DNA from 4 places in the Paraburkholderia sp. HD33-4 genome. Region 4 is predicted to be linked to each of the others. Evidence: predicted binding sites of a transcription regulator. Region 4 holds the regulator's gene; each other region holds the start of a gene.
The links. The regulator LexA, encoded in region 4, represses DNA repair genes until DNA is damaged. The targets are predictions, from matches to a motif close to ACTGTATNNNNATACAGT.

Region 1 (7,657 bases), 1.2 Mb from region 4:
CGCGTGTTCGGCGACGTAGGTCGCAGCGCCGCCGTACTCACCACCAAGCGCGAGACCTTGCAGCAGGCGCATCGCAATGAAGATCACCGGCGAAGCGATCCCGATCGCCGCATAGCCGGGCAGGAAGCCGACGAGGAACGTCGACAGGCCCATGATGACGATCGTGATCAGGAACGTGTACTTGCGCCCGACCATGTCGCCGAGCCGCCCGAACACGATCGCGCCGAACGGGCGCACCGCGAAGCCCGCGGCGAAGCTGAGCAGCGTGAAGATGAATCCTGCGGTCGGGTTGACGCCGGAGAAGAAGCTCTTGCTGATGAAGGCCGCGAGCGAGCCGGCCAGATAGAAGTCATACCACTCGAAAACCGTACCCAGCGACGATGCGAAGATCACCCGCTTCTCATCGCGCGTCATCGGCACGTGCGAGATTTGCCCGCCAACGGTAGCCATATGTCGTCTCCAATATTGATATACGTACGGATCGCCAGCACAGGCGTTCCCGTGCAACCGATTATTGGAGTGGAAACTTACGGCGTTCTGACTCAGGGGTAGAAGCTGGGGTGGTCCGGTAATTCGACGAATCTGTGGTCAAATTTCGCCAACGAATCGCTATGTTCTTCTAACGAGCACGGAAGTATCTCGAAAATGCGTCGCGGGATTGCCACCGATCCGGCCGCGTTAGGGTAAGTCCCGCCCCCGTTCGAGCACGTGCAAGCTGACACGCACCAGGGTGCCGGCGAGCCGCGGCGACTCCTGGTACACGTTGTCGTCGATGGCGAGCTCGCCGCCGTGCATCGCCGTGATCTCGCGCACGATCGCAAGGCCGAGGCCGCTGCCGTCACCCTCGCGGCCGAGAATCCGGTAGAAGCGTTCGACCACGCGCGAGCGCTCGCTGGCCGGAATGCCGAGTCCGGTGTCCTCGACTTCCAGATGCACGAGCCGTGCGGGGACGTCGTGCCGCACCCGCACGGTGATGCGGCCGCCCGCCGGCGTATAGCGGATCGCGTTGTCGATCAGGTTCGACAGCATTTCGCGAAGCATCACCGGATTGCCGGCGACTTCGACCGGCTCGTCGGGCGCTTCGTAGCCGATGTCCATCTGCTTCGCGAGCGCGGCCTGCACCCATTCGCGCACCGCGCTGCGCGCGAGTTCGCCGAGCTCGACCGGCGTGAAGATCTGTCCCGAGCGTCGGTTCTCCGCGCGCGCGAGCGCGAGCAACTGCGTGACGAGCCGCGCGGCTTGCTCGGAGCTGGTCGCGATCTGTTCGAGCGAGCGATGCACCTCGGCCGACGCGTTCTGGCGCAAGGCGAGCTCCGCCTGCGTGCGCAGGCCGGCGAGCGGTGTTTTCATCTGATGCGCGGCGTCGGCGATGAAGCGCTTCTGCAACTCCATGTTCTGTTCGAGGCGCGTGAGCAGATCGTTGAACGACGTGACGAGCGGCTCGATTTCCGGCGGCGCGCGGCGCGCCTCGAGCGGCGACAGGTCGTCCGGCCGGCGCGCGCGGATATGCGCCTGCAGCGCATGCAGCGGCTCGAGTCCGCGCGAGAGCCCGAACCACACCAGCAGGATCGCGAGCGGCAGGATCACGAACTGCGGCAGGATCACGCCCTTGATGATGTCGTTGGCGAGCTGGCTGCGCTTGTCGAGCGTTTCGGCGACCTGCACGAGCACCGGCTGCGCGCCCGGCGTCTGCGGAAATTCGACGGTGGTATACGCGACGCGGATGTCGCTGCCGCGCAGCACGTCGTCGCGGAATTCGACGAGGCCCGGCGGCGGGCGGTCTTCCTCGTGCGGCAGCGGCATGTCACGCTCGCCGGCCACCAGCTCGCCGCGCGTGCCGAGCACCTGAAAGAACACACTGTCGACGTTGTCGGCGCGCAGGAAATCGCGCGTCGACTCGGGCAGCGACAGCTCCGCGACACCGTTGACCGGATGGATCTGACGCGCAAGCACGTAGGCGTCAGTTTCGAGCGCGCGGTCGAACGGCCCGTTGGCGATCGACTTCGCGACCAGATACGTGACCGCGAGGCTCATCGGCCACAGCAGCAGCAGCGGCGCGAGCATCCAGTCGAGAATCTCGCCGAACAGCGAGCGCGGACGCGCTTCGGCGACGGCTTCGGTTTCGTCGGGCGGCGCGAACGGATTGGCGTAGCGCGCGTCGCGCGCCTCGTCGAGGTCCGCCGCGTGCGCCGTGGCACGATCAGCGCGTGCGGACATCGCTGGCCTCTATTTGTAGTGGTGGCTCGCCGGCATCGCGGCGGACGACGGCGCGGCGGACGGTTGTGCAGCTTGGGCCGCTTGTGCCGTTTGCGGCTCGGAGCCGGCGGGGGCGGCGGGCGCGCTCGCATTTGCCGGCGGCGCCGCTTTTTCGAGGCAGTAGCCGAGCCCGCGCACGGTGATGATGCGCACGCCGCTCGGCTCGATCTTCTTGCGCAGCCTGTGCACGTAGACTTCGATCGCGTTGTTGCTGACTTCCTCGCCCCATTCGCACAGATGGTCGACGAGCTGCTCTTTCGAGACCAGCCGGCCGATCCGTTGCAGCAGCACTTCGAGCAGGCCGAGCTCGCGCGCGGACAGATCGATCACCTGATCGTTGACATAGGCGATGCGGCCCACCTGATCGAACGACAGCGAGCCATGCCGCACGACCGTCGGGCCGCCGCCGGCACCGCGCCGCGTCAGCGCGCGCACGCGCGCTTCGAGTTCGTTCAACGCGAAGGGCTTGGCCATGTAATCGTCGGCGCCGAGGTCGAGGCCCTTGACGCGTTCGTCGACGCTATCGGCGGCGGTCAGGATCAGCACGGGCAGGTTCGAATTGCGCGCGCGCAGGCGGCGCAGCACCTCGAGTCCGGACATGCGCGGCAGACCCAGATCGAGGATCAATAGATCGAACGTCTGCATTGACAACGCGGTATCGGCTTCTACGCCGCTTTTGACGTGATCGACCGCATAGGCCGATTGGCGGAGTGATCGAACCAGACCGTCCGCGAGTATGCTGTCGTCTTCGGCTATCAGAATTCGCATGATGCGCCAGCCTGGCTTTGCCGGCACCGTGGGGGTTGCCTCGGCGCGCAGCGGTCTCCGAACATTATTGTGGGTAGTTGGGGCGGCGCGACACTAAAAAATGCGCGTTCGCATCATAATCGCGCTTGCCAAAACTACTGTTTTTTTATACAGTGTCTGCGTTTCGTGTGATGTCCTGGAGACTCGGCTCGATTTGAGCGGAACCACCGGTGCACACCTGCCTCAGACGCCGTTCATCATAGCAAAGGACGATTCATGGAAGAAAGCAAGAAAGGCTCGGCTGGACTGACTGCTGAAAAGAGCAAGGCTCTCGCTGCCGCGCTCGCGCAGATCGAAAAGCAGTTCGGCAAAGGGTCGGTCATGCGGCTCGGCGCAGGTGAGGCAGTCGAAGACATCCAGGTGGTCTCCACCGGATCGCTCGGCCTCGACATCGCACTGGGCGTCGGCGGTTTGCCGCGCGGCCGCGTGGTCGAAATCTACGGTCCGGAATCGTCCGGTAAAACCACGCTGACGCTGCAGGTCATCGCCGAAATGCAGAAGCTCGGCGGCACCGCGGCGTTCATCGACGCGGAGCACGCGCTGGACATTCAATACGCGGGCAAGCTCGGCGTGAACGTCGCCGACCTGCTGGTCTCGCAGCCGGACACCGGCGAACAGGCGCTCGAAATCGCCGACGCGCTGGTGCGCTCGGGCTCGATCGACATGATCGTGATCGACTCGGTCGCGGCGCTGGTGCCGAAGGCGGAAATCGAAGGCGAAATGGGCGACTCGCTGCCGGGTCTGCAGGCGCGTCTGATGTCGCAGGCGCTGCGCAAGCTGACCGGCACGATCAAGCGCACGAACTGCCTCGTGATCTTCATCAACCAGATCCGCATGAAGATCGGCGTGATGTTCGGCAACCCGGAAACCACCACGGGCGGTAACGCGCTGAAGTTCTACGCGTCGGTGCGTCTGGACATTCGCCGCATCGGTTCGATCAAGAAGAACGACGAAGTGATCGGCAACGAAACGCGCGTGAAGGTCGTCAAGAACAAGGTGTCGCCGCCGTTCCGCGAAGCGATTTTCGACATCCTGTACGGCGAGGGCATCTCGCGTCAGGGCGAGGTCATCGACCTCGGCGTGCAGGCGAAGATCGTCGACAAGGCCGGCGCATGGTACAGCTATAACGGCGAGCGGATCGGTCAGGGCAAGGACAACGCGCGTGAATTCCTGCGTGAAAATCCGGACATCGCTCGCGAAATCGAAAACCGCATCCGCGAATCGCTGGGCGTCACCGCGATGGCGGACGCCGTGACCGGCGCGGACGCTGAAGTCGCGGGCGAAGAAGAGTAAGCATCACGTGATACGCAAAGGCCGGCCGCTGTCCGGTTCCGACTCCGGACGCTATCCGGACGGCCCGCGCGACACGGCGGATGGATCGCCTGACTCCGGCGATCCATTCGACCCGTTCGAATCGTTCGACGCACACGACCGAGCTGCCGGCCGCGGCCCGCAGCGTACGCGCTCTGCATCCCCTGCAGCGTCGTCCAGCCCGGATTCCCCGGGGCACGATTCCCAAACCCCCTCCGATGTCACCTACACCCGCTCGCGCCGCCAACCCGGCGAAGCGAAACCGGGCCAGTCCGACGAAGACGGCGGCGGAAAATCCCAACGCCCAACCCGTTCGCTGAAAGCGCGCGCGCTCGGCTATCTGTCGCGCCGCGAATATAGCCGCGCCGAACTTGCGCGCAAGCTGAAGCCCTACGTCGAGGAAACCGATTCGCTCGACACGGTGCTCGACTCGCTGGAAGCGGAAAACTGGCTATCCGACTCGCGCTTCGCGGAAAGTCTGGTCCACCGGCGCGCATCGCGGCTCGGCACGAGTCGCATTCTCGGCGAACTGAAGCAACACGCGCTGAACCCGGCGCTCGTCGAAGAGGCGAGTGCGCAGTTGCGCGAAACCGAACTCGCGCGTGCCCAGGCGGTCTGGCGCAAGAAGTTCGGCCAGCTGCCGCAAACGCCGGCCGAGCGAGCGAAGCAGGCGCGCTTTCTCGCGTCGCGCGGCTTCTCCGGCGCGACGATCGGCAAGATCCTGAAGGGTATCGACGACACGTGGGACGGCGACTAGCACGCCGGCCTCGGCGGCCGGTCAATTGCCGCGCCGTAACCGGTCGCACGGCCGTGCGCAATCGGGGCTGTCCCAAATACCCGTTATGCTAAAATCCAGAGGTTTTCCAATCCGGCCTTTCCTTCCCGCATGTCGCTCTCCCCGCCAGTGTCCCGTCAGTTGCGCCATCGTCGCGCAATCAGAGCGGAAGCTTACGAGCGAGCCGATGGCCTGTGGGATGTGGAAGCGTGCCTGACCGACGAAAAGCCACGCGATGTGGCGCTTGCGTCGGGAATCCGGCCCAATGGTCAGCCGATCCATGAACTCTGGCTTCGCATCACCATCGATCGCAAGCTCAACGTCGTCGACGCCGAGGCGTCGTCCGACTGGGTGCCCTATCCAGGGTTGTGCCAGGCCAGCAATCCCGCCTACCGTGCCCTCATCGGGCTCAATCTGTTCCACAACTTCCGTCGCGATGCTGCCCGTTTGCTGGCCGGCACGGCCGGTTGCACGCATCTCACCGAGCTGTGCGCGATCCTGCCGACCGCCGCGATCCAGGCGTTCGCCGGCGACGTGTGGAATACCGATGACGGCACGCCCGGCGCGAACGCGGGTTCGGGAGACGAATCGTCCAACGGCACAGGCGAACATTCCAACGACAAGCCGCCATTCCAGCTGGGACGCTGCCACGCGCTGCGTTTCGACGGCGAGGCGGTGAAACAGTTTTATCCGCGCTGGTATGGTCACGCACCGCGTCCGGCGGAACGCGCGGCCTCGTCGGACGACGCGGCGGCCCGCGAACGAAGCGGCGACGCGTCGGCCTGAACGGCGGCGGAAACGAAGTTCAATCCAACTCTCAGACTGAAGGGAATCACGCATGAAGATTCACGAGTACCAGGGTAAGGAAATCCTGCGGAAATTCGGCGTCGCGGTACCGCGCGGCAAGCCGGTCTTCTCGGTGGATGATGCGGTCAAGGCCGCGGAAGAGCTCGGTGGCCCGGTGTGGGTCGTCAAGGCTCAGATCCACGCAGGTGGCCGTGGCAAGGGCGGCGGCGTCAAGGTCGCCAAGTCGCTGGAGCAGGTTCGCGAGTACTCGAACCAGATCCTCGGCATGCAGCTCGTCACGCACCAGACCGGTCCGGAAGGCCAGAAGGTCAACCGTCTGCTGATCGAAGAAGGCGCCGACATCAAGAAGGAACTGTATGTCGGTCTCGTGATCGATCGCGTTTCGCAGAAGATCGTCGTGATGGCATCGAGCGAAGGCGGCATGGACGTCGAAGAAGTCGCGGAAAAGACGCCTGAGCTGATCCACAAGGTTGCCGTCGACCCGACGACCGGCCTGAAGGACTCGGAAGCCGACGACCTCGCGAAGAAGATCGGCGTGCCCGACGCTTCGATCCCGCAAGCTCGCGCGATCCTGCAAGGCCTGTACAAGGCATTCTGGGAAACCGACGCGTCGCTCGCCGAAATCAACCCGCTGATCCTGACCGGCGACGGCAAGGTCATCGCGCTCGACGCGAAGTTCAACTTCGACTCGAACGCGCTGTTCCGTCACCCGGAAATCGTCGCTTACCGCGATCTGGACGAAGAAGATCCGGCTGAAGTCGAAGCATCGAAGTTCGACCTCGCGTACATCTCGCTCGACGGCAACATCGGCTGCCTCGTGAACGGCGCTGGCCTCGCAATGGCAACGATGGACACCATCAAGCTGTTCGGCGGCGAACCGGCGAACTTCCTCGACGTCGGCGGTGGCGCGACGACAGAGAAGGTCACCGAAGCGTTCAAGATCATGCTGAAGAACCCGAACCTGACCGCGATTCTGGTCAACATCTTCGGTGGCATCATGCGCTGCGACGTGATCGCGGAAGGCGTGATCGCGGCCTCGAAGGCCGTGTCGCTGAAGGTGCCGCTCGTGGTCCGCATGAAGGGCACGAACGAAGACCTGGGCAAGAAGATGCTCGCCGAATCCGGTCTGCCGATCATCGCGGCCGACAGCATGGAAGAAGCGGCTCAGAAGGTCGTCGCGGCTGCTTCGGGCAAGGCGTAAGCCACCTGTCTACGGCGCATTTACCAGCTCATTTGCCAAAATGACGAGTGGCGGCGCGCGAGCGACTCAGGCGTGAAATATCGCGCCGAGTGGCGCACACGCGCGACGCCAAACGAACAGAGGTCAATACATGTCGATTCTGATCAACAAAGACACCAAGGTCATCACGCAGGGCATCACCGGCAAGACCGGTCAGTTCCACACGCGTGCTTGCCGTGAATACGCAAACGGCCGCGAAGCGTACGTCGCGGGCGTGAACCCGAAGCGCGCCGGCGAAGATTTCGAAGGCATTCCCATCTACGCGAGCGTCGCTGAAGCGAAGGCCGAAACGGGCGCGACCGTGTCGGTGATTTACGTTCCGCCGGCAGGCGCTGCCGCGGCAATCTGGGAAGCCGTCGAAGCCGACCTGGATCTCGCAATCTGCATCACGGAAGGCATTCCTGTCCGCGACATGATCGAGCTCAAGGCCCGCATGCGCGCAGAAAACCGCAAGACGCTGC
Region 2 (7,657 bases), 780 kb from region 4:
TAGCTCTGATCGGGCTGGGTGGCACGCTCGAAGATCTTCGCGACCTGATTCGCGAGTTCGGGGCTGTGGATCACCAGCGCGAGCTCGGTGTTCAGATTGGCCGAGCGCGGGTCGAGGTTCATCGAGCCGATCACGAGAATCTGGTGGTCGATCACATAGGTCTTCGCGTGCAGGCTCGCGCGCGAACGCGAGCCGACCAGCCCCACGTTCGGTGAATCCTGGTGCGGCCTGAATTCGTATAGCTCGACGCCCGCCTTCAGCAGCGGCACGCGGAACGGACTGTAGCCGGCCTGCACGGCGACCGCGTCGGTGGCCGCGAGCGAGTTGGTCAGCACTGCGATGCGGATGCCGCGATGCGTGAGCTCGCCGGCCGCCTGCACGCCGGAGGCGTGCGGCACGAAGTAGGGCGACACGATCAGGAAGTCGTGCTGCGCGTCGTGCATCAGTTCGCGCAGCCGTGCGAGCGGCGGGCTCACGTAGTCCGGTGACGGCTGCGCGATCTTCTCCGGCAGGTCCGCCCTGAATTCCGCGCTCGCCCACGTGAGGCCTAGTTGCTCGCTCGTGATCTGCGCGGCGAGCGGCGTCGCGTTCAGCGGTTTCGCGTTGTAGGGATCGGCGTTGGTGCGCCAGTGCTGGCGCAGCTCGTCGCGTGTCTGGTCGAGTTCTTTCGGATCGAACTTCTGCTTGTTCAGTGCGCGCAGCGGATAGGCGAGGTCGCTGTTCCAGTAGTCGTCGAAACTCGCGGAGACGTCGGCGACGATCGGGCCCGCCGCGAGCACGTCGAGGTCGCGGAACTGCAGCGTTTCGCTCGCGCTGAAATATTCGTCGCCCAGATTGCGCCCGCCGACGATCGCAAGCTGGTTGTCCGCGATCATCGCCTTGTTGTGCATGCGGCGCGTGAAGTGGCCAATCTGCGTGAAGACGTTCGCGGTGCGCTCGAACATGCCTTCCTGCGCGCTGCCGAACGGATTGAACACGCGAATCTCGATGTTGTCGTGCGAGTTCAGCCCCGCCATGATGCGGTCGATGTCCTTGAAGTTCAGATCATCGACCAGCATGCGCACGCGCACGCCGTGATCGGCCGCGTACAGCGCGGCGCCCAGCAGCAGCTTGCCGGTGGTGTCCTCGTTGGCGATGTAGTACTGCATGTCGAGGGTTTTGGTCGCCGCGCGGGCGAGCGCGATGCGCATCTGCAGCGCGTCGGTGCCGTTCGACAGCACGCGAAATCCCGACTGCTGCGGATGCTTCGCCTCGAGCGGCGCGAGCGCTTCGCGCAGCGGCGTATCGGCGGTGGCGGGCAGTGCGTGCGTGAGCTGGCGGTCGAACGCGGTGGCGGGCGGCTTCGTCGCGCAGGCGGTCAAAAATGCCGCCGCGCAACAGAGCAGGAAAAATTGCCTCGTTGTGCTGAATATCGAGCGGCGGCGCGCGGCCCGCCGATGTTGTTCGAATTGGCCCTGCACGCTGTTTTCCCCTTGTTTTGCAAGCTTTTCGCGTGGCGACAGCGAAGGCCCGCACACGCTGTCGAGAAAACCATTCTAAGGGAATTGGGGCGCGGGTTCGTCGTTCGTCTGCAAACGCAGCAGCGTGGTGGGGAAGTGCGGCGCGTCGGTCGGAAGTGCGCCGCGGTTCGGGGACCATCACCTGCTGCGAACCGCGGCGCCGGTGCTAGATCAGACGCGTTCGGCGCGCAGTGCGCGCTCGCCATCGGGATGGGTCGAGCCTTTCGCCGGGCGACCCGCCCACACGCCCGCGAGCAGCGAGCCCGACAGGTTGTGCCAGACCGAGAACAGCGCGCCCGGCAGCGCGGCGAGCGGCGTGAAGTAGAGCTTGCCGAGCGTCGCGGCGAGACCGGAGTTCTGCATGCCCACTTCGATCGCGAGCGTACGGCAGACGGCTTCGTCGAAGCCGAGCAGGCGGCCGCCCCAGTAGCCGCCGAGCAGTCCGATGCCGTTGTGCAGGACGACGCCGACCATCACGACGAGGCCGACCGACGCGATGCTCTTCTGCGTGCCGCCCACCACCGCGCCGATGATCAGCACGATCGCGACCATCGACACGAGCGGCAGGATCGGCTCGATCTTGCGCACGAGCTTGCCGAACAGATGATTGACGACGAGACCGACGACGATCGGCAGCGCGACGATCTGCAGAATGCTCATCAGCATGCCGTGCACGTCGACGACGATCGACGCGTCGACGTAAAGGCGCGTGAGCAGCGGGGTCGCGAACACGCCGACGAGCGTCGACAGCGCGCTGATCGTCACCGACAACGCGACGTCGCCGCGCGCGAGATAGATCATCACGTTCGACGCGGTGCCGCTCGCGACGCTGCCGACCAGCACCATGCCGGCGGTCAGGTCGGGCGGCATGCGCAGCGCCTTCGCGATGACCCATGCGGCGAGCGGCATCACGAGGTAGTGCAGCACGATGCCGGCGATCACCGGCGCGGGACGCGAGAACACGCGCAGGAAATCGGCGGCCGACAGCGTGACGCCCATCGCCAGCATGATGATCGTGAGGAGCGTGGTGACGTGCGGCGCGACGCCGGAAAACGAGGCCGGCGAGAAGTACGCGGCGACCGAGACGAGCACGGCCCAGAGCGGGAACAGGCGGGTGACGCGGGCAAGCATGACGGGTGGTCCTTGGGTTATGTTGTGTCGCGAGAAAGCGCAGGCGCGCTGCGGCGCGGCCGGGGTGTCGGCCAGCGTCGTGGCGTTTGCCGCTACCCATGCGGATGAAGCGCGCGAGGCGGCTACGGCACGCGCTGCGGCGAGAGCGCGGCAAAAACGGGCGGCCGATCGAAGCCGTACGCGACGCGAGCCATGGTGAGTGAGCGGCGCCGGTCCGGCGCTTGCCTTCGTGAGGCACGCCGGCGTGCGGTTCGTGGCGTGGGAGCGCGGGTTAGCGCTCGCACGCCGCGGCGGCCATTTTACCTTTTACAGGGAGTGCTTCAGGAGTGGGGCTTGCCGCTACTTCGCTCAAACCGAGCGCGCGGGCGGCGTGGCCGATGGCGCTGTCGGCGCCAGCCGCCGGCTCAGCCTGTGAAAACGCAGCGTCATCAGCAGCGCGACGCTCGCGAGGCCCGCGGCGAGCCCCCACCACAAGCCGCGCGCGCCGAGGCCGGCGTGAAACGCGAGCAGATAGCCGGTCGGAAAACCGATCACCCAATAGCCGAACGCGGCGGCGATCATCGGTATGCGCGTGTCTTTCAGGCCGCGCAGGCAGCCGGAGCCCACCGCCTGCATCCCGTCGACGATCTGGAAAATCGCCGCCACGCCGAGCAGCGAACTGGCGAGCGCGATGGTCGGCGCGTTGACCGGGTCGTCGAGATGCAGATATAGACCGACGATCCAGTGCGGCGCGGTAATCAGCACGAGACCCGACATCGACATGAAGCCGACGCCGAGCGCGAGCGCGACGAAGCCCGCGTGGCGCGCGGCGAGCGGCTGACCGGCACCGGCCCAGTAGCCGACCCGCACATTGGCCGCCTGGCCGATCGACAGCGGCACCATGAACGCGACGGACGCGACGTTCAGCGCGATCTGATGCGCGGCCAGTTGCGATTCGCCGAGCAGGCCGACCATCAGGCCGGTGGCGAGGAAGAGGGTCGACTCGACGCCGTAGGTGATCGCAACGGGCCAACCGATGCCGAACAATTCGCCCATCAACGGCAGCTTCGGCCGCGTCGCGACGACGAAATGCCGGAAGCGCGGCCGCAGATGCAGCAGCGCCATCAGCACGAGCGCGGTGAGCCACACGGTGATCGTGGTCGCGGCCGCCGAGCCGAGAAAGCCGAGTCGCGGCAGCCCATACGCGCCGTGAATCAGCCCGTAGTTCAGAAAGCCGTTCACGACGACGCTCACGATCGACACCCACAACAGCCGCCGCGCCGCGCCGATCGCCGGCAGGAACGAGCGCATCAGGCCGACGCCGATCAGGCTCGCGGGTGCGCCCCAGCGCAGCACCGCCGCGTACCGGCCGACGTTGTGCGCGAGCAGGCCCGGCTCGCCGAACGCGAGCAGGATGTGCGACGCGAACGACAACAGGACGAACGCCGGCACCGCCAGCAGCACCGACAGCACGAAACCGGTCCAGTAGATATGCGGCACGCGGCCGTCGTCCTGCGCGCCGCGCGCGTGCGCGACGCTCACGCTGACCGAGGTCAGCACGCCCTGCAGCAGCGTGACGACGACGAAAAAGAGATTCGCGCCTAGGCCGCCGGCGGCGAGCGCGTCGGGGCCGAGCGAGCCGAGCAGGATCGTGTCGGTGACGCTCATCGCCATCTGCGACAGTTGCGCGATCGCGAGCGGCGCGGCTAGCCGAGCGGTGTCGGCCGCGTGGCGGGATAGGGTCGGCGGCCGGCTGGCCGCGCGGGCGAAGCTGGGTTGAGTCATTGAATGCGTGGCGGCGAAAGTTGGCGACAGCGGTGGTGACAGCGAGGCGCGGGCGCAAGCGGCGGCACGTTGCATCGCGCTGCGCGCTCCGAGGGGCGGTGGAGCGGCGGGGCGGCGGCCGGGAAAAAACCGCGGCGCGGCGGCGAGCCGGTCAGCCGACTCCTCGCCCTTGGCGCGGTCCGTCGTTTACCTGTCGAAACCGACAGCTTATTGCCTTGCCCGGCCGATGTCGATGGACAACGCACAATTCTGGTGCGCGCCGTCCTGCGAATTTTCGGACTGCCGTCAGCCTTCGTGGACCGCGATCCGCGTATCGCCGAGCAACACGACCTGACCCGCGCGGATCTTGCAGGTCTTACGCGTCTCGACCCGGCCGTCGACCATCACGGCGCCGTCCGCGACCATCATCTTCGCGGAGCCGCCGCTGTCCGCGAGGCCCGTGATCTTCAGCAGATTGTGGAGTTCGACGTACTCGCCGGTCAGCGTGAAATTGAGGTTGGGCATGGCGTTTGCACCTTGGGCACGGGGTCGCGTTGGGGGTTCGCATCATAAAGCAAGTGCATGCGGCGCGGCGGCGCGGGACCCCCGCGCAAGCAAATGAAAGAAGATGTTATTCAGTTGTCGGAAAGTGAAACGTTCCGTAACGCTGATCGCGCCAGATGAATTTCACTCCTAAAGTGCAGTTCAGCAGCAAAGCCCGCTGGCATTTCCGGGATCGCTCCCCGGCCACCATCCAGCGACGCACAGACAGACCGGGCGGGGCGCGTGGGCCATCCGTCATCACGACGCCAGAGAGTCCGCCCGTGTCACGACAACTCTAGAGAGGATAGCCATGACCCAGATTCGTTCGCTCCTGATCGGTACCGCCCTCACTGCTTTTGCCGCGACGGCCGCCGTCGCGCAGACCGCGCAGCCGGCAGCAGGCATCGGGGCTCAGGCGCAGGTCCGCAGCCCGGGCGCCGCCGACATGGCGCCGCCGTCCGCGGCCGGCGCACAGGGCATGCAGGTGCCGCCTTCGGCGCAAGGCATGCAGCAAGTGCCGGGCGCGCCCGCCGCGCAAGGCGTCGAGGCTCCGCCGCCGGCCCGTTTGACGGCTTCGGGCTCGACCGATCCGCTCGTGCAGAAGCGCGACGCCGACGCGAAGGCCAATGCCGAGTATCGCGCGGCGAAGAAGTCCTCGAAAGCGGAATTGAAGGCGCAGCAGAAGGCCGCGAAGGAGCAGTACACAGAGCAGGTGCGCGGCGCGAAGCTGAACCAGAAGGCGGACAAGCAGACCGCCAATAACGAAATGAAGATGAACATGGAAGGGCAGGCTGCCGCGCAGGCCGATGGCGCGGACGTCAAGCATTAAGCCTTGATCGATGCCGCGGCGCGCGGGTCTGCGAGGCTCGCGCGCCGCCGGCGTCTCTCGCTCAACCAGGCGTGCTTCAGGGAGATTTCAGATGAACCTCAATCGATCCAGCCGAAACCGCATTTACGCCGTGCTGATCGCGGGTTGCCTGTCGTCGGCCGTGTTCGCGCAGACAACCGACCCGGCCGCGGCGCCCGCCACGCATGCGGACAAGAAGGCCGCGAAGGAACAGGCGAAGGCCGACAAGAAAGCCGCGCTCGCCCAGGCGAAGGCGGACAAGACCAAAACCGACGCTCAGGCCGATGCCGACAAGGCCAGCGCCGATGCCAACGTGAAGGACGCGAAAAAGCAGTAGCACGCGGCGTCGACAGGCAGGTGGAAACCCGCCTGTCGACGCTTGACCGGGATCGGTAGGCGCCTGAAAAAAGGGCGCTTGTCGCGCAGGGTTGTATGGATATACAGTGTGCGTCGCATCCTGAAAATCCATCCAACCCGCAAAATCCGCTCAGTGTCCACCGTCGCCGAATCCGCCCCGTCGTTCGATACCGCCGCCTGGCTCGCGAAACTCAACGACGCTCAACGCGAAGCCGTCGAATACGGGACCGACACGCCAAACGTGCTGCCCGGCGCGCTGCTCGTGATCGCGGGTGCCGGCTCCGGCAAGACCAACACGCTCGCGCACCGCGTCGCCAATCTGGTGGTGAAGGGTGCCGATCCTCAGCGCATCCTGCTGTTGACCTTCTCGCGCCGCGCGGCGCTCGAAATGACCCGCCGCGTGACGCGCATCGCGGGCGTCGCGGCCACCAGCGTCGGCGCACGCGCCGCGCTCGCGCAAGGGTTGACGTGGGCGGGCACGTTTCACAGCGTCGGCGCGCGGCTGTTGCGCGAATACGCGGATCTGATCGGCCTCGCGCCGGCTTTCACGATCAACGACCGCGAAGACTCAGCCGACCTGATGAACCTCGTGCGCCACGAGCTCGGACTGTCCGCGAAGGAGCGGCGTTTTCCGGCGAAGGGCACCTGCTTCGCGATCTACTCGCGCGTCGTCAACACGGGCGCATCGCTCGGTCAGGTATTGGACAGCGCGTTTCCGTGGTGTCGCGAGTGGGAGGACGATCTGCGCCGGCTGTTCGCCGCGTACGTCGACGCCAAGCAAAAGCAGAGCGTGCTCGACTACGACGATCTGCTGCTCTACTGGTCGCACATGGCCGCCGAGCCCAGCATCGCGGCCGATCTGTCGGCGCGTTTCGATCATGTGCTGGTCGACGAATACCAGGACACCAACCGCCTGCAGGCGTCGATCCTGCTCGCGCTGAAGCCGGACGGCCGCGGCCTGACCGTGGTCGGCGACGACGCGCAGTCGATCTACTCGTTTCGCGGCGCGACCGTGCGCAATATCCTCGACTTCCCTGCGCAGTTCGAGCCGTCCGCGAAGCAGGTCACGCTCGAACGCAACTACCGCTCAACCGAGCCGATTCTCGCCGCGTCGAACGCGGTGATCGAGCTCGCGAGCGAGCGCTACACCAAGAATCTGTGGACCGACAAGGCGTCGGCGCAGCGCCCGCGCCTCGTCACGGTCGCCGACGATGCCGCGCAAGCGCGCTACGTCGTCGAGCAGGTTCTCGAAGCGCGCGAGCAGGGCGTGAAGCTGAAGTCGCAGGCGGTGCTGTTTCGCGCGGCGCATCACAGCGCCGCGCTCGAGATCGAGCTCACGCGCCGCAACATTCCGTTCGTCAAATTCGGCGGCCTCAAATTTCTCGACTCGGTGCATGTGAAGGACGTGCTCGCGGTGCTGCGCTGGGCCGAGAATCCGCGCGACCGCGTCGCCGGCTTTCGGGTCGTGCAGCTGCTGCCGGGCGTCGGTCCGGCCACCGCGGCAAAGGTGCTCGACGACATCGTCGCACGCGCGGAC
Region 3 (7,657 bases), 820 kb from region 4:
CGCAGAGCGCCCGCGACACGGCTGTCATGAGGGCAGTCGCTATAATGTTCGTCGGGTTGACGTATTCGTAACTTTGGAGCGTGTGCATGAAAATTCTGGTGCCAGTGAAAAGAGTGGTCGACTACAACGTGAAGGTCCGCGTGAAATCGGACGGTACGGGTGTCGACATCGCGAACGTGAAAATGTCGATGAACCCGTTCGACGAAATCGCGGTTGAAGAAGCGGTGCGTCTGCGGGAAGCGGGCGTCGCGACCGAAGTGATCGCCGTATCGGCCGGCGTGACGCAATCGCAGGAAACGCTGCGCACCGCGCTCGCGATCGGCGCGGACCGCGCGATCCTGATCGAATCGAACGAAGACCTGCAGCCGCTGGCCGTTGCGAAGCTGCTCAAGGCTCTGGTCGACAAGGAACAGCCGCAACTGGTGATCCTCGGCAAGCAGGCCATCGACGACGACTCCAATCAGACCGGCCAGATGCTCGCGGCGCTCGCGAATCTGCCGCAGGCGACGTTTGCTTCGAAGGTTGTGGTGGCGGACGGCAAGGCGACGGTGTCGCGTGAAGTGGATGGCGGCGCGGAAACGCTGTCGCTGACGCTGCCGGCCGTGGTTACGACCGACCTGCGCCTCAATGAGCCGCGCTACGTGACGCTGCCGAACATCATGAAGGCGAAGAAGAAGCCGCTGGAAACGATCAAACCCGAAGATCTCGGCGTGGATGTCACGCCGCGTCTGAAGACGCTGAAAGTCGCCGAGCCGCCCAAGCGCTCTGCCGGTGTGATGGTGCCGGACGTGAAGACGCTGGTCGAGAAGCTGAAGACCGAAGCGAAGGTGCTTTAAGTTGAACTGCAACTATGTTGCATGGGACTGGAGTAAGCGCTAAAGCGCTAACTCCAGTCGACACGGAGACAGAGCAAATGACGAATCTGGTAATTGCAGAACACGATAACGCGTCGATCAAGGCCGCGACGCTGAACACGGTCGCAGCGGCACAGAAGATCGGCGGTGATATTCACGTGCTGGTCGCGGGTCACAACGCGCAGGCCGCGGCCGATGCCGCCGCGAAGATCGCCGGCGTCAGCAAGGTGCTACTGGCCGACGCGCCGCAGCTCGAAGCGGGTCTCGCAGAGAACGTTGAAGCGACGGTGCTGAACATCGCGAAGAACTACACGCATATCCTCGCGCCGGCCACCGCCTACGGCAAGAACGTCGCGCCGCGTATCGCCGCGAAGCTCGACGTCGCGCAGATCAGCGACATCACGGCAGTGGATAGCGCCGACACGTTCGAACGCCCGATCTACGCGGGCAACGCGATCGCGATCGTGCAATCGGCTGACCCGATCAAGGTCATCACCGTGCGCTCGACGGGCTTCGACGCAGTTGCGGCCGAAGGCGGCAGCGCAGCGGTCGAGAAGATCGAAGCGGCAGCCGACGCAGGCATCTCCCAGTTCGTGAGCCGTGAAGTGACGAAGCTGGACCGTCCGGAACTGACGAGCGCGAAGATCATCGTGTCGGGCGGCCGGGGTCTGGGTAACGGCGAGAACTACACGAAGGTTCTGGAGCCGCTCGCCGACAAGCTCGGCGCGGCACTGGGCGCATCGCGCGCGGCGGTCGACGCGGGCTTCGTGCCGAACGACTATCAGGTCGGCCAGACCGGCAAGATCGTCGCGCCGCAACTGTACGTCGCGGTCGGCATCTCGGGGGCGATCCAGCATCTCGCCGGCATGAAGGACTCGAAGGTCATCGTCGCGATCAACAAGGACGCAGAAGCGCCGATTTTCAGCGTGGCGGATTACGGCCTCGTCGGTGACCTGTTCACCGTCGTGCCGGATCTCGTGAGCGAACTCGGCTAAGCGCCGCGGCGCCTGAAAGAGGCCGCCGAAAGCAAGCGAAGGGCGCTGGACCGACCAAGTCCCGCGCCCTTTTTTCATATCAAGGGAGGAGAACCAGAATGAGCTATACGGCGCCCATCAAGGACATGTTGTTCGTGATGAAAGAACTGGCCGGACTCGAAGACATCGCGAAGCTGCCCGGCTTCGAAGACGCAAACCTCGACACGGCGCAGGCCGTGCTCGACGAGTCGGCGAAACTGTGCGGCGAAGTGCTCGCGCCACTGAACGTCGACGGCGATCGCAATCCGAGCAGCTGGAAGGACGGCGTCGTCACCGCGACGCCGGGTTTCAAGGATGCATTCCGCCAGTTCTCCGAAGGTGGCTGGCAGGGTGTCCAGCATCCGCTCGACTACGAAGGGCAGGGGCTACCGAAGCTGATCGGCACGCCTTGCGTCGAAATGCTGAACGCGTCGAATCTGTCGTTCGCGTTGTGTCCGTTGCTGACCGACGGCGCGATCGAAGCGTTATTGACCGCCGGCAGCGAAGCGCAGAAACAGACCTTCGTGCCGAAGCTGATTTCAGGCGAGTGGACCGGCACGATGAACCTGACCGAGCCGCAGGCCGGCTCCGATCTCGCGCTCGTGCGCACCCGCGCCGAGCCGCAGGGCGACGGTTCGTTCAAGCTGTTCGGCACGAAGATTTTCATCACCTGGGGCGAGCACGACATGGCGAAGAACATCGCCCATCTCGTGCTCGCGCGCACGCCCAATGCGCCTGAGGGCGTGAAGGGCATTTCGCTGTTTCTCGTGCCGAAGTTTCTCGTCAACGAGGACGGCTCGCTCGGTGAACGCAACGACGTGCATTGCGTGTCGATCGAGCACAAGCTCGGCATCAAGGCGAGCCCGACGGCGGTGTTGCAGTTCGGCGATCACGGCGGCGCGCTCGGTCAACTGATCGGCGAAGAGAATCGCGGCCTCGAATACATGTTCATCATGATGAACGCGGCGCGATTCGCGGTCGGCATGCAAGGTGTCGCGATCTCGGATCGCGCGTATCAGAAGGCGGTCGCGTACGCGAAGGAGCGTGTCCAGAGTCGTCCCGTGGATGGTTCCGCGAAGCAGTCGGTCGCGATCATCCAGCACCCGGACGTGCGCCGCATGCTGTCGACGATGCGCAGCCTCACCGAGGCATCTCGCGCGCTCGCGTACGTCGCGGCCTCGCACTGCGATATCGCGCATCGTCATCCGGACGAGGCGACCCGCGAGAAGCATCAGGCGATCTACGAATACCTGGTGCCGATCGTGAAGGGCTGGAGCACGGAGCTGTCGATCGACGTGGCGAGCCTCGGCGTGCAGGTGCATGGCGGCATGGGCTTCATCGAGGAAACCGGCGCCGCGCAGTACTACCGCGACGCGCGCATTCTGCCGATCTACGAAGGCACGACCGCGATTCAGGCCAACGACCTGATCGGTCGCAAGACGCTGCGCGATGGTGGCAAGGTTGCGAAGGAACTGCTTGCTGGTATCGCCGAAACCATCGAAGCGCTTGGCGCGCAGCAGGGTGCGGCGTTCGCCTCGATGAAGACGCAACTCGCGCAGGGCCAACGCTCGCTTGGCGCGGTCGTCGATTTCGTCGTCGCGAATGCGAAGGGCGATCCGAATGCGGTGTTCGCCGGCAGCGTGCCCTATCTGAAGCTTGCGGGCATCGTGTTAGGCGGCTGGCAGATGGCGCGTGCGCAGCTTGCCGCGGCGGCGAAGCGCAACGAGGATCCAGCGTTTCACGACGCGAAGATTGCGACCGCGAGGTTCTACGCCGAGCATGTGCTGCCGCAGGCCGCGGCGCTCGAAGTGGCGGTCGTCAGCGCGAAGGGCGGCGAGGGCGTGCTGGCGTTGTCGGAAGATCAATTCTGAAGATGCGTCGATGTCGGCCGCGTGCGGCGGCGGCACGACCAAATGCAAACGGCGCCTCGCGAGGCGCCGTTTGTGTTTGCTGCTGCTGATACGGCCTACGCCGTGGCCGAGACCACGTCAGCGCACGCACTCAAACTCACGCATACGCCGGCCGATGCTCGCCCGCGGTCTCGCCGAGGTAGCGATGCACGGATAGATCGTCCGCGCGAATCGCGGGCTGCTTGCCCGACATCAGGTCGGCCAGCAGCTGGCCCGAGCCGCACGACATCGTCCAGCCGAGCGTGCCGTGGCCGGTGTTCAGGAACAGGTTCGGTACCGGCGTGCGGCCGACGATCGGCGTGCCGTCCGGCGTCATCGGGCGCAAACCGGTCCAGAACGTCGCCTTCGACGTGTCGCCGCCACCCGGGAACAGGTCGTTCACGGAAAGCTCCAGCGTCTCGCGGCGCGCCTGGCGCAGCGATTTGTCGAAGCCGACGATCTCGGCCATGCCGCCGACGCGAATCCGGTCGTCGAAGCGCGTGATCGCGATCTTGTAGGTTTCGTCGAGCACGGTCGACACCGGCGCGGCAGCCGCGTCGACGATCGGCGCGGTGATCGAATAGCCCTTCAGCGGATAGACCGGGATCTTTACGATGCCGTCGAGGAAACGCGTCGAATACGAACCGAGCGCAACCACGAACGAATCCGCGCGCACCAGTTCGCCGCCGCACTGCACGCCGGCGATGCGGCCGCCCGCCATCGCGAGCGCGTCGATCGACGTGTTGTAGCGGAACTTGACGCCTAGTTCTTCGGCAAGCGCCGCGAGGCGCGTCGTGAACATCTGGCAGTCGCCGGTTTCGTCGCCGGGCAGGCGCAGGCCGCCGGTGAGCTTGTGCGACACCGCGGCGAGCGCCGGCTCGGCCTTGCCCAGTTGGTCCGCCGTCAGCAGTTCGTACGGCACGTTGGCTTCCTGCAGCACGGCGATGTCTTTCGCGGCGCCATCGAACTGCTGCTGCGTGCGAAACACCTGCAGCGTGCCGCCGGTGCGGCCTTCGTACTGAATGCCGGTGTCGGCGCGCAGCGCCTGCAGGCAGTCGCGGCTGTATTCGGCGAGCCGCACCATGCGGCCCTTGTTCACCGCATAGCGCGGTGCCGTGCAGTTCTGCAGCATCTGCCACATCCATTGCAGCTGAAACGCGGTGCCGTCAAGGCGGATCGCGAGCGGCGCGTGCTTCTGGAACATCCACTTGACGGCCTTCAGCGGCACGCCCGGTGCGGCCCACGGCGACGCGTACCCCGGCGAGATCTGGCCTGCGTTGGCAAAGCTGGTTTCGAGCGCCGGGCCGGCCTCGCGATCGATGACGGTCACTTCGTGACCGGCGCGTGCGAGGTAATACGCACTCGTTACGCCGACGACGCCACTGCCCAAAACGACGACTCGCATAGCTGCTCCAGGTATCCAAAAATTGTGTGAGGGCAAGGCGTTCTTCGCTGGATTCGATCTGATTCGATTCAACGAGCTGCAACGTGAGGTGAAATGCTGTTTGCCCAGTGTTAACCGCTATACTATTAACAGTGGGACAGGTTTTGTTATCGTATTTTCATCATTTTTAGAAAAAACACCATGCGTACCCAGCGCCAGCCCGTGCGGGCTCTCGACAAGCTCGATCACAAGATCCTGCGGCTCCTGCAGCAGGACGGTCGTATGGCGATGAAGGACCTGGCCGAGCAGGTCGGACTGTCGGTGACGCCGTGCATCGAGCGCGTCAAGCGAATGGAGCGCGACGGCGTGATCACCGGCTACTATGCGCGCGTGAACCCGGCCGAGCTGGGCGCGGCGCTGCTCGTATTCGTCGAGATCACGCTCGATCACAAGAGCGGCAACATGTTCGACCAGTTCCGGCGCGAGGTGCAAAAGATCCCCGAGGTGCTCGAGTGCCACCTCGTGTCGGGCGATTTCGACTATCTGATCAAGGCGCGCATCGGCGAAATGGCCGACTACCGCAAATTGCTCGGCGACATCCTGCTGCAGCTGCCGGGCGCGGTGCAGTCGAAGAGCTATGTGGTGATGGAGGAAATCAAGGAAACGCTGACGATCGCGGTGGGCGAGTAAGTGCCGACTAACTGACGGCGCTGGCCGCCCATTGCAGCTCGACGAAGTGCTCGACAAACGGCGTAAACACTGTATATTTATACAGGTGTTTTGCGCCGTTTTCTTTTGGCGCTTCCCTGTTTGCGTTTGCATTGCGTGGCCTGCCGTGGATGACCCCGACACCCCTGACATTCCCGAATTTCCGATCGCGCCGCCGGCGCCTCGCAAGGGGCGCGGCGCGGTCACGAACCTGCAAGGCCGCTACGAAGTCGACCAGCGCGAGGCCGTCGACGACGGCTGGCAGACGGCCGACGAAGACGGTGAGCCGAAGGTCCTGCGCACGCAGGTGTTCGAGGAGCGCGCCAAAACCATCCTCACCCGCAACGCGTCGCCGGACATTCCGTTCAATGTGTCGCTGAATCCGTATCGCGGCTGCGAGCACGGCTGCATCTATTGCTTCGCACGGCCCACGCACAGCTACCTGGGCTTGTCGCCGGGGCTCGATTTCGAAAGCCGTATCTACGCGAAGATCAACGCGCCCGAACTGCTCGAGCGGGAACTATCGAAAAAATCCTATGTGCCGGAGCCGATCGCGCTCGGCGTCGCGACCGATGCATGGCAACCCGCCGAACGCGACTTGCGCCTGACGCGTCGTGTGGTCGAGGTGCTCAGCGAGCGCAATCACCCGTTCGCGGCGATCACCAAATCGTCGCTGATCGAGCGCGACATCGATCTGCTCGCGCCGATGGCGGAACGCGGGCAGTTCATGGCGGCTATCACCATCACGACGCTGGACGCCGACATCGCACGGACGCTCGAACCGCGCGCGGCCACGCCGTCGCGCCGGCTGCGCACGATCCGCACGCTTAGCGAGGCGGGCATTCCGGTCGGCGTCAGCATCGCGCCGGTGATCCCGTTCGTCACCGAACCGGACATGGAGCGCGTGCTCGAAGCGTGCGCGCAAGCGGGTGCGAGCAATGCGAGCTATATCGTGCTGCGGCTGCCATGGGAGGTCGCGCCGCTGTTCAAGGATTGGCTGAGCGCGCATTTCCCGGATCGGGCCGAGCGCGTGATGAGCCGTGTGCGCGACATGCGGGGCGGCAAGGATTACGACTCGTCGTTCTCGACTCGCATGAAGGGAGAGGGATTATGGGCGGATCTGCTGAGGCAGCGCTTTCACAAGGCCGTGCGCCGGTTGGGGCTGACCGGGCGCGACCGCGGCATTCTCGACATGTCGCACTTCCGTCGCATCGAGCCGCCGCCCGCCGAGCAGGCGAGCGCACCGGCGCGCGACAATCCGCAACTGAGGCTTTTCTAGCGTGCCGGCGCGTTTGCTGGTCCGGTGCCGAGGGCGCTACTGAGAAATCGCTTTAGCCGCTTCGACCTGACTTTCGAAGTAGGTTTGGAACGCCAGCGCGAGGCCGGTCATCAGCAGAAACGCGCCAATCAGCAGCGAAAAGATTACGACGAAGATGACCGTCCAGCCTGAGCGGCTTTTGCGTTGCGTGTGAGCGTTGAATTGCGCGTCCCATTTTTGATCCGGACGCAGCCCGTAGACAAGCGCGGCCAGAAACGCGGAAAACAACGACACCGCGCCGATCGACGCGAGCACCCAGCCGAGGATCGACGCGCGCTCGGTCGCGATCAGCAGCATCACGCCGGGAATGCCGATCAGCGTGCCAAGCAGATGCGCCCAGCCGTAGATATCCCGTGTGCCGTACAAATAAAAGCGATGGGCGCCGAGGCTACCGAACAGGAACGCCAACGCGGCGGTGAGCGTCTTGGATCTGAAGCGAGGGGAAGTCGAGGCAACGGTGGACATGAACGCGTGGGCAGAGTGACAGGCGG
Region 4 (7,657 bases):
GGTGAAATCGGGATCGAGATTGTCGAACTGCGGCACCACGCCGACGCGCGAACGCGCGAGGCGCGCGCGGCCCGGGATCGGCTCGCCGCACAGGCGGATCGCGCCGGCGTCGGGCGCCGCGATGCCGAGCAGCATGCGCAATGTGGTGGTCTTGCCGGCGCCGTTGGGGCCGAGCAGCCCGAAGCATTCGCCGGTGTTCACATGAAACGACAATCCGTCGACGACTGTTTTTTCGCCGTAGCTTTTCCTGACCTGATGGAATTCGATGGGGGCGGCGGGCATGAGTCGAGCAAGGCTCCGGAAGAAGACACAACTTACGCGCTAGACACACAACATACCTGCGACGCACGCATTGCGCACGCGAAGCCGCCTATTCTAGGGTATCGGTCGCCGATGCGAGCGGGTGTCCGGGAACGCGTAATGCGTGGGGTGCGACGCGCCTGTCGGTGTTGGTCAGTGCCCGTGATCCGCAGTGGCGCGACCGGCGCGCCACGCCGCCCGCCGCGTGCCGACGCAACGTTCGCATACGAAGTTTTGCGATGCGGCATACGTGTGCAAACGTTGTCGCAGGGGGCCCAACGCTTGTGCAGACTGCTTCAGCATGCACCGACTATGCACTTAGCGTTTTCCATCCCTTGCAAGCCGAATTGCGGCGCACCATGATTGATTCAGACCGCGCTTTCCGCGCGAATGGAGAAAACAGATGGCGAGCTACCAGAAAATCCTGTTGTGCTACGACGGCTCGCGCGAAGGCCGCAAAGCCCTGCGTTGCGGTGCCGATCTGGCGTTGGACCTGAAGGCGGAAACGCACCTGCTGTCGGTCGTGGACATGCGTTCCAGCATCGCGCAAAGCGCGGGTCTGTTGACGGACGTGGCCTGCGGCAGCTTTGAAAAAACGGCCCGCGAGATTCTGCAGGAGGGCGTGAACTGGCTGACCGAGCGCGGCGTGAACGCGCAAGGGCATTTCGCATTCGGCCATCCGATCGACGAGATCGCCAATCTCGCCAACGAGTTGCAGGTCGACCTCGTGGTGGTCGGTCATCGCTGCCGGACGGGTTTGTCGCGATGGTGGATGGGGGCGGGCAACACGCCGCTGCTCGACCGCGTGTCGTGCAGCATTCTGGTGGCGTGCTCGTCCGCGCAGGAGCAGCAGCAGGCGGCCGCGGCGTAAGGCCGTGTGTCCCCGTGTGTCCCCGAGTGTCCCCACCGTGGTCGACATGCGAATGAATCCGGCACGCGGCTGGCCGCAATGGCCAGCCCGCGTATCCGATCAGCTTAGGGCTTGAATCTCACTCGTTCAGATTGATCGCCGCGAGCTTCCACGTGACCAGACCTTCGCGACGGAAGATGGCCGAATAGTTCGCGTTGCCTTCGCCACGCCGGTACGTGACGACAAATTCGTTGAGACTGCGATAGCCGGCCGTGCTTTGACGCCCGGGCGGCGGCGCACTTGCCTGAGTGGTGGTGTCGCCCGCGGCGGGTGCGGCTGGCGCTTCGCCACCCGCGGCTGGTGGCGCGGCTGGTTGCTCGCCCGGCGTGCCACGCGGCGGCATCCCGTTCAGCAACGCCGCGACGCCGTCGGGTGTTGCATAGGCATCGACGAGCGGGCCGATCAGTGTCACGCCGATCACCGCGCCGATCGTGGCCAACTTGTTGCCGGCATCCGCCTCGAGCCGGCGCGTCAGCATGGCGCCCACCTGCTGCTTCAGGCTATCGCGTAGCGCGGGAAAGTCCACGTACTGATTAACGGTTTGCACGTCGCGCGCATCCGCCGCGCGTTTGAGATTGTTCACCGCGAGATACGGTGACGCATAAATAAACCCCAGCACGGCAATCACGATCACCACGATCAGCGTGATCAGCAACGGCCGGGTGGCGCTACCCTGTATGCGTTTCGGAATTGGCATTGAATGGGACTCCACGTTAGTGATGATCTAACGTCGACCACGGCGAGGTCGAAACGATCCCATTCCACGCGAATTTCTGAACATCCGAAGTGCTTATTGCATGCGTGCTCAGGATTCGCTCAGGCTTCGAACACCGCGCCGTGCACGTTGGCTTCGTCGGCTATGCAACGATCGATCATACGGCATACGGCGTCGACCGTGCCGACCATGATCAGTCGCGACGGTCCATGATAGACCCGCACCGGTGCGCGACGCGCGGGCTCGGCGATGTTCAGCGCCGAATTCAGCGACACGCGCGCGAACGCCGGCAACGACGACGGCAGACCAGAAGCTTCGGCAGGCGCGTCGAACAGCGACGCCGTGCGCGCCGCGGGCGCCTCGAGCAGTGCGCAGGGCGTGAGCTTGCGCAGATGGCGCAGACGGCCGAACTGGCGAAAAGGCAGCAGGCGGGCAAGGCGTTCCATGAGTCTCTCCAGACGGTGCGGCTTAAATGCGCGGCTTATTTGCGGGCAATAAATGCGGGCAAAAATGCGGCTTGGGTTGAACAATCCGGCGCGAGCGTTCCGGCGACAGCGAAAGATCAGAACTCGCTGGGGCGGATCAGCCCGACCGCGATTCCTTCGAGCGCGAAATCCGCGCTGCCGGTTTCCACGAAGATGTTGTCGTAATCGGGGTTTTCGGCGATCAGCTCGATGCCGTTCGGCCGGCGCTTCAGACGCTTGACCGTCACGTCGTCGCCCAGCCGCGCAATGATGATCTGGCCGTCCTTCGCTTCGCTGCGCTTTTGCACAGCGAGCAGGTCGCCGTCGAGAATGCCCGCGTCGCGCATCGACAGGCCGCGCACCTTCAGCAGGTAGTCGGGCTTGCTCGAGAACAGCGCCGGATCGCACGCGTAGTGCTGCGAGATATGTTCCTGCGCAAGGATCGGGCTACCCGCCGCGACCCGGCCGATCAGCGGCAGTGACAACTGCATCAGCCCCGCATGCGGCAGCGTGAACTGGTGTGGCGCATCGTCCTGCCCGGACAGCAGGCGAATGCCGCGCGACGCGCCGGCTGCGAGTTCGATCACGCCCTTGCGCGCCAGCGCGCGCAGATGTTCTTCCGCGGAATTGGCCGAGCTGAAGCCGAGTTCGGCGGCGATTTCGGCGCGCGTGGGCGGAAAACCGGTGCGTTCGATCGCGCGGCGGATCAGATCGAAAACCTGCTGCTGTCGTGCGGTGAGTTTTGTCATGGCCACTGTATGTATGAACAGGTGACTGTATTTTTATACAGTATTCGGCGCATTTCAAGCTTTACTTTAAGTTCGACGCGAGGGGTGCGCTGCGGCGTCGCTGATCGGCTACATCGCAGCGTTTGTGACGTTCGAACAGGCGGCGCCTCTGCCGTTACCACTTTTGAGCATTAAAAAATGAAGAAACATTATTTTTAATGATGAAAGCCCTTCGATAGACTGGCCTCCGAGTTGGCGCTCATGTGCACGTGACCGCGACGCAGAACAACACCAGACGCTTATCAGCGGACCATCACGCGGAGAAAAACTGAGATGAACCATCGGCATACGGGGCTTGCGGCTCGAACCCAAAAACTGATCGCGGCGCTTGCCGTCGGCGCGGCGAGTGCGCTCGGCATGTTCGGCGCAAGCAGCGTCGCGCACGCCGACACCACGCTGCTGAACGTGTCCTACGATCCGACGCGCGAGCTGTATCAGGACGTCAATCAGGCGTTCGCCAAAGAATGGAAAGCGAAGACCGGCGAAACCGTCACCTTCAAGCAGTCGCACGGCGGCTCGGGCGCGCAGGCGCGCTCGGTGCTCGACGGTCTGCAGGCCGACGTCGTGACGCTCGCGCTCGCCTATGACATCGACGCGCTGACGAACAAGGGGCTCGTCGACAGGAATTGGCAGAAGCGCCTGCCGGACAACGCAGCGCCGTACACGTCGACGATCGTGTTTCTGGTGCGCAAGGGCAACCCGAAGCACATCAAGGATTGGGACGATCTGGTGAAGCCGGGCGTGTCGATCGTGACGCCGAATCCGAAGACCTCGGGCGGCGCGCGCTGGAACTACCTGGCCGCGTGGGCGTACGCCGCGCATCAGCCGGGCGGCAACGACCAGAAGGCGAGAGAGTTCGTCGGCAAGCTGTACAAGAACGCCGGCGTGCTCGATTCGGGCGCGCGCGGCGCGACCACGAGCTTCGTGCAGCGCGGTATCGGCGACGTGCTGATCGCGTGGGAAAACGAGGCGTTCCTGTCGCTGAAGGAGTTCGGTCCGGACAAGTTCGAGATCGTCGTGCCGTCGGTGAGCATTCTGGCCGAGCCGCCGGTCGCGGTGGTGGACAAGGTCGTCGACAAACACGGCACGCGCAAGCTCGCCGAGGCGTACCTGAACTTCCTGTATAGCGAGGAGGGCCAGGAGATCGCCGCGCGCAATTTTTATCGGCCGCGTTCGAACAAGGTGCCCGCCGATCTGACCGCGAAGTTTCCGAAGCTGAAGCTGTACACGATCGACGATTCGTTCGGCGGCTGGGCCAACGCGCAGAAGACCCATTTCGCGGACGGCGGCGTGTTCGATTCGATCTATCAGCCGCAGTAACGAGCGCTGCCTGAATCATCGGCAGAGGCAAGAGGGCGCGCCCCAATGGGCGCGTTTTCGCCCAACAGCCACGCGAGCATCAACCATGAACGAGTATCCAGCATGACCACGTTGACCTTCCGCAAGCCGAGCGCATTGCCCGGCTTTGGCCTGACACTCGGCATCACGGTGGCGTATCTGAGCCTCGTGGTGCTGATTCCGCTCGCGGCTACCTTCCTGAAGACCGCCACGCTCGACTGGAACCAGTTCGTGCGCGCGGTCGCGTCGCCGCGCGTGCTCGCGTCGTATCGGCTGACGTTTTTCTCGGCGCTCGGCGGCGCGCTGATCAACGCGGTGTTCGGCTTTCTGGTCGCGTGGGTGCTGGTGCGCTACACGTTCCCGTTCAAGCGCATCGTCGATGCGATCGTCGATCTGCCGTTCGCGCTGCCCACCTCGGTCGCGGGCATTTCGCTCGCGGCCGTGTACGCGGGCAACGGCTGGATCGGCCAGTTCCTCGCGCCGCTCGGAATCAAGATCGCGTTCACGCCGGCCGGCGTGCTGGTCGCGCTGACGTTCATCGGCCTGCCGTTCGTCGTGCGCACCGTGCAGCCGGTGCTCGAGGAGTTCGAGCGCGAGCAGGAGGAGGCGGCCGCGTGCCTCGGCGCATCGCGCTGGCTTACGTTTCGCCGCGTCGTGCTGCCGGCTGTGTTCCCGGCGCTGCTGACCGGCTTCGCACTCGCGTTCGCGCGCGCGCTCGGCGAATACGGTTCGGTGATTTTCATCGCCGGCAATGTGCCGATGAAGTCGGAGATCACGTCGCTGCTGATCATCACGAAGCTCGAGCAATACGACTATGCCGGTGCCACGGCACTCGCGGTCGTGATGTTGGTCGTGTCGTTCCTGATGCTGCTGTTGATCAACATGCTGCAGTGGTATCTGCAGCGGCGCACGAGCCGCGGCAGCGCAGGGCCCGCGCCGGTGGCCACGAACGTCGCCGCAATCGGTGGAGGTGTGCAATGAGCCGCGTTCCGATGAATCCGGCGGGCGTCGCGCGTCGCCCCGATCCGGTCAGTGAGTCGCCCGTCGTGCGCTGGCTGCTGATCAGCGTCGCGCTGCTGTTTCTCGCGCTGTTTCTGGTCGTGCCGCTCGCCGCGGTGTTCTATCAGGCGCTGAACAAGGGGCTGCGTTTTTACTTCGAAGCGCTCGCCGATCCGGATGCGCTGTCGGCGATCAAGCTCACGCTGATCACCGCGGCGATCGCGGTGCCGCTGAACCTGTTGTTCGGCCTCGCGGCGTCGTGGTGTATCGCGAAGTTCGAGTTTCGCGGCAAGGCGCTACTGACCACGCTGATCGATCTGCCGTTCTCGGTATCGCCGGTGATCTCGGGTCTGGTCTACGTGCTGATGTTCGGCGCGCAAGGCTGGTTCGGTCCGTGGCTCGAGGATCACAACGTGCAGATCATCTTCGCGGTGCCTGGCATCGTGCTCGCGACGATCTTCGTCACGTTCCCGTTCGTCGCGCGCGAACTGATTCCGCTGATGCAGGCGCAGGGCAACGACGAGGAAGAAGCCGCGCACGTGCTCGGCGCCTCGGGCTGGCAGACGTTTCGCCGCGTCACGCTGCCGAACGTCAAATGGGGTCTGTTGTACGGCGTGATTCTGTGCAATGCGCGCGCGATGGGCGAGTTCGGCGCGGTGTCGGTCGTGTCGGGCCATATTCGCGGGCAGACCGACACGATGCCGCTGCACGTCGAAATCCTCTACAACGAATACAACTTCTCGGCCGCGTTCGCCGTGGCGTCGCTGCTCGCGCTGCTCGCGCTCGTGACGCTTGGGCTCAAGCTGCTGGCTGAGCGCCATATGTCGGCGGAACTGTCGGCGGCGCGCGAGGTGCCCGCGCATGCGGGACCGGTGCCGACGGGTGTTTCACAGGCCAGTGGCGCGCAGTCCGTTTCCCGTTCGATTTTCGTCAACGCCACGCCTGCGTCGCAGCGACATCCGCTCAAGCAAGGAGAGCTGTAAATGGGTATCACCGTTCGTAACCTGCAAAAGCGCTTCGGCGATTTCGTCGCGCTCGACAACGTCTCGCTCGATTTTCCGCCGGGCGAACTCGTCGCGCTGCTCGGGCCGTCGGGTTGCGGCAAGACGACCTTGCTGCGGGTGATCGCCGGCCTCGAATACGCGGACGGCGGCCAGGTCGAACTGCAAGGCCTGGACGTCGCGACGGTCGGCGCGCGCGAGCGCGAAGTGGGTTTCGTATTCCAGCATTACGCGCTGTTCCGTCATATGACGGTGTTCGAGAACGTCGCGTTCGGGCTGCGTGTGAAGCCGCGCAAGGAACGTCCGTCGGAGCAGGTGATTCGCGAGAAGGTGCACGAACTGCTGAAGCTCGTGCAGCTCGACTGGCTCGCGCAGCGCTATCCGTCGGAGCTTTCGGGTGGCCAGCGTCAGCGCATCGCGCTCGCGCGCGCACTGGCCGTGGAGCCGAAGGTGCTGCTGCTCGACGAGCCGTTCGGCGCGCTCGACGCGAAGGTGCGCAAGGAACTGCGCAGCTGGCTGCGCCGCCTGCACGACGATCTGCATATCTCGACGATCTTCGTTACGCACGATCAGGAAGAAGCGCTCGAAGTGGCCGATCGGATCGTCGTGCTCAATCGCGGGCATGTCGAGCAGGTGGGTAGTCCGCAGGAGGTGTATGACCATCCGCAGACGCCGTTCGTCTACGAGTTTCTCGGTGCGGCCAATCGTCTGCACGGCAGCGTCGATGCGCAAGGCTTCGTGGTCGATGGTGCCGCTCTGCCGGTCGCTGTCACCGCGGGCTTCAACGGCCCGGCGTTCGCTTACGTGCGGCCGCACGATCTGCAGCTGTATCCGCAGGCGGCCGGGCATCGCGAGGGCATCGTCGTCGACGTGCGGCGCGTGGTGACGCTCGGCGGTTCGGTGCGAGTGGAGCTCGCGGGCCGCGAGGGCAATCTGCTCGAAGCCGAACTCGATCGCGAAACGTGGCGCGATCTGCAACTCGCGGTCGGCGACGGCGTGACCGCGGTGCCGCGCGCGCTGCGCGTGTTTCCGGCGCAGTGAGAGGGCGGCGCTGACGTACAGCGCTCAAGACAAGAGAGAATCGCATCAGCCGGACTGGGTGGTTTCACTTCGCGGCTCCAATAACTCAACTCTGGCAGAAC

Region 1: the regulator LexA is predicted to act here: its motif matches at 3,161-3,178, upstream of recA (recombinase RecA).
Region 2: the regulator LexA is predicted to act here: its motif matches at 6,191-6,208, upstream of L0U84_RS14660 (ATP-dependent helicase).
Region 3: the regulator LexA is predicted to act here: its motif matches at 5,899-5,916, upstream of L0U84_RS14850 (PA0069 family radical SAM protein).

Annotation. Positions count from the first base shown of each region.
Region 1 covers NZ_JAJEJS010000001.1:3,738,571-3,746,227, reverse strand. Annotated here, with positions in the region: gene L0U84_RS16620 (MFS transporter) at 1-450, opposite strand, end outside; gene L0U84_RS16615 (sensor histidine kinase) at 679-2,217, opposite strand; gene L0U84_RS16610 (response regulator transcription factor) at 2,227-3,024, opposite strand; gene recA (recombinase RecA) at 3,280-4,356, shown strand; gene recX (recombination regulator RecX) at 4,364-5,131, shown strand; gene L0U84_RS16595 (DUF2889 domain-containing protein) at 5,261-5,935, shown strand; gene sucC (ADP-forming succinate--CoA ligase subunit beta) at 5,988-7,157, shown strand; gene sucD (succinate--CoA ligase subunit alpha) at 7,288-7,657, shown strand, end outside.
Region 2 covers NZ_JAJEJS010000001.1:3,307,861-3,315,517, reverse strand. Annotated here, with positions in the region: gene L0U84_RS14690 (phospholipase D family protein) at 1-1,412, opposite strand, end outside; gene panS (ketopantoate/pantoate/pantothenate transporter PanS) at 1,671-2,630, opposite strand; gene L0U84_RS14680 (MATE family efflux transporter) at 2,979-4,394, opposite strand; gene L0U84_RS14675 (RNA-binding S4 domain-containing protein) at 4,680-4,898, opposite strand; gene L0U84_RS14670 (hypothetical protein) at 5,227-5,745, shown strand; gene L0U84_RS14665 (hypothetical protein) at 5,837-6,100, shown strand; gene L0U84_RS14660 (ATP-dependent helicase) at 6,254-7,657, shown strand, end outside.
Region 3 covers NZ_JAJEJS010000001.1:3,345,916-3,353,572, reverse strand. Annotated here, with positions in the region: gene L0U84_RS14875 (electron transfer flavoprotein subunit beta/FixA family protein) at 87-836, shown strand; gene L0U84_RS14870 (electron transfer flavoprotein subunit alpha/FixB family protein) at 914-1,849, shown strand; gene L0U84_RS14865 (acyl-CoA dehydrogenase) at 1,948-3,738, shown strand; gene L0U84_RS14860 (D-amino acid dehydrogenase) at 3,875-5,161, opposite strand; gene L0U84_RS14855 (Lrp/AsnC ligand binding domain-containing protein) at 5,342-5,830, shown strand; gene L0U84_RS14850 (PA0069 family radical SAM protein) at 5,976-7,127, shown strand; gene L0U84_RS14845 (NINE protein) at 7,164-7,631, opposite strand.
Region 4 covers NZ_JAJEJS010000001.1:2,530,583-2,538,239, reverse strand. Annotated here, with positions in the region: gene nodI (nodulation factor ABC transporter ATP-binding protein NodI) at 1-282, opposite strand, end outside; gene L0U84_RS11230 (universal stress protein) at 704-1,171, shown strand; gene L0U84_RS11225 (DUF2939 domain-containing protein) at 1,290-1,907, opposite strand; gene L0U84_RS11220 (hypothetical protein) at 2,027-2,371, opposite strand; gene lexA (transcriptional repressor LexA) at 2,488-3,138, opposite strand; gene L0U84_RS11210 (sulfate ABC transporter substrate-binding protein) at 3,451-4,497, shown strand; gene cysT (sulfate ABC transporter permease subunit CysT) at 4,600-5,496, shown strand; gene cysW (sulfate ABC transporter permease subunit CysW) at 5,493-6,497, shown strand; gene L0U84_RS11195 (sulfate/molybdate ABC transporter ATP-binding protein) at 6,498-7,556, shown strand.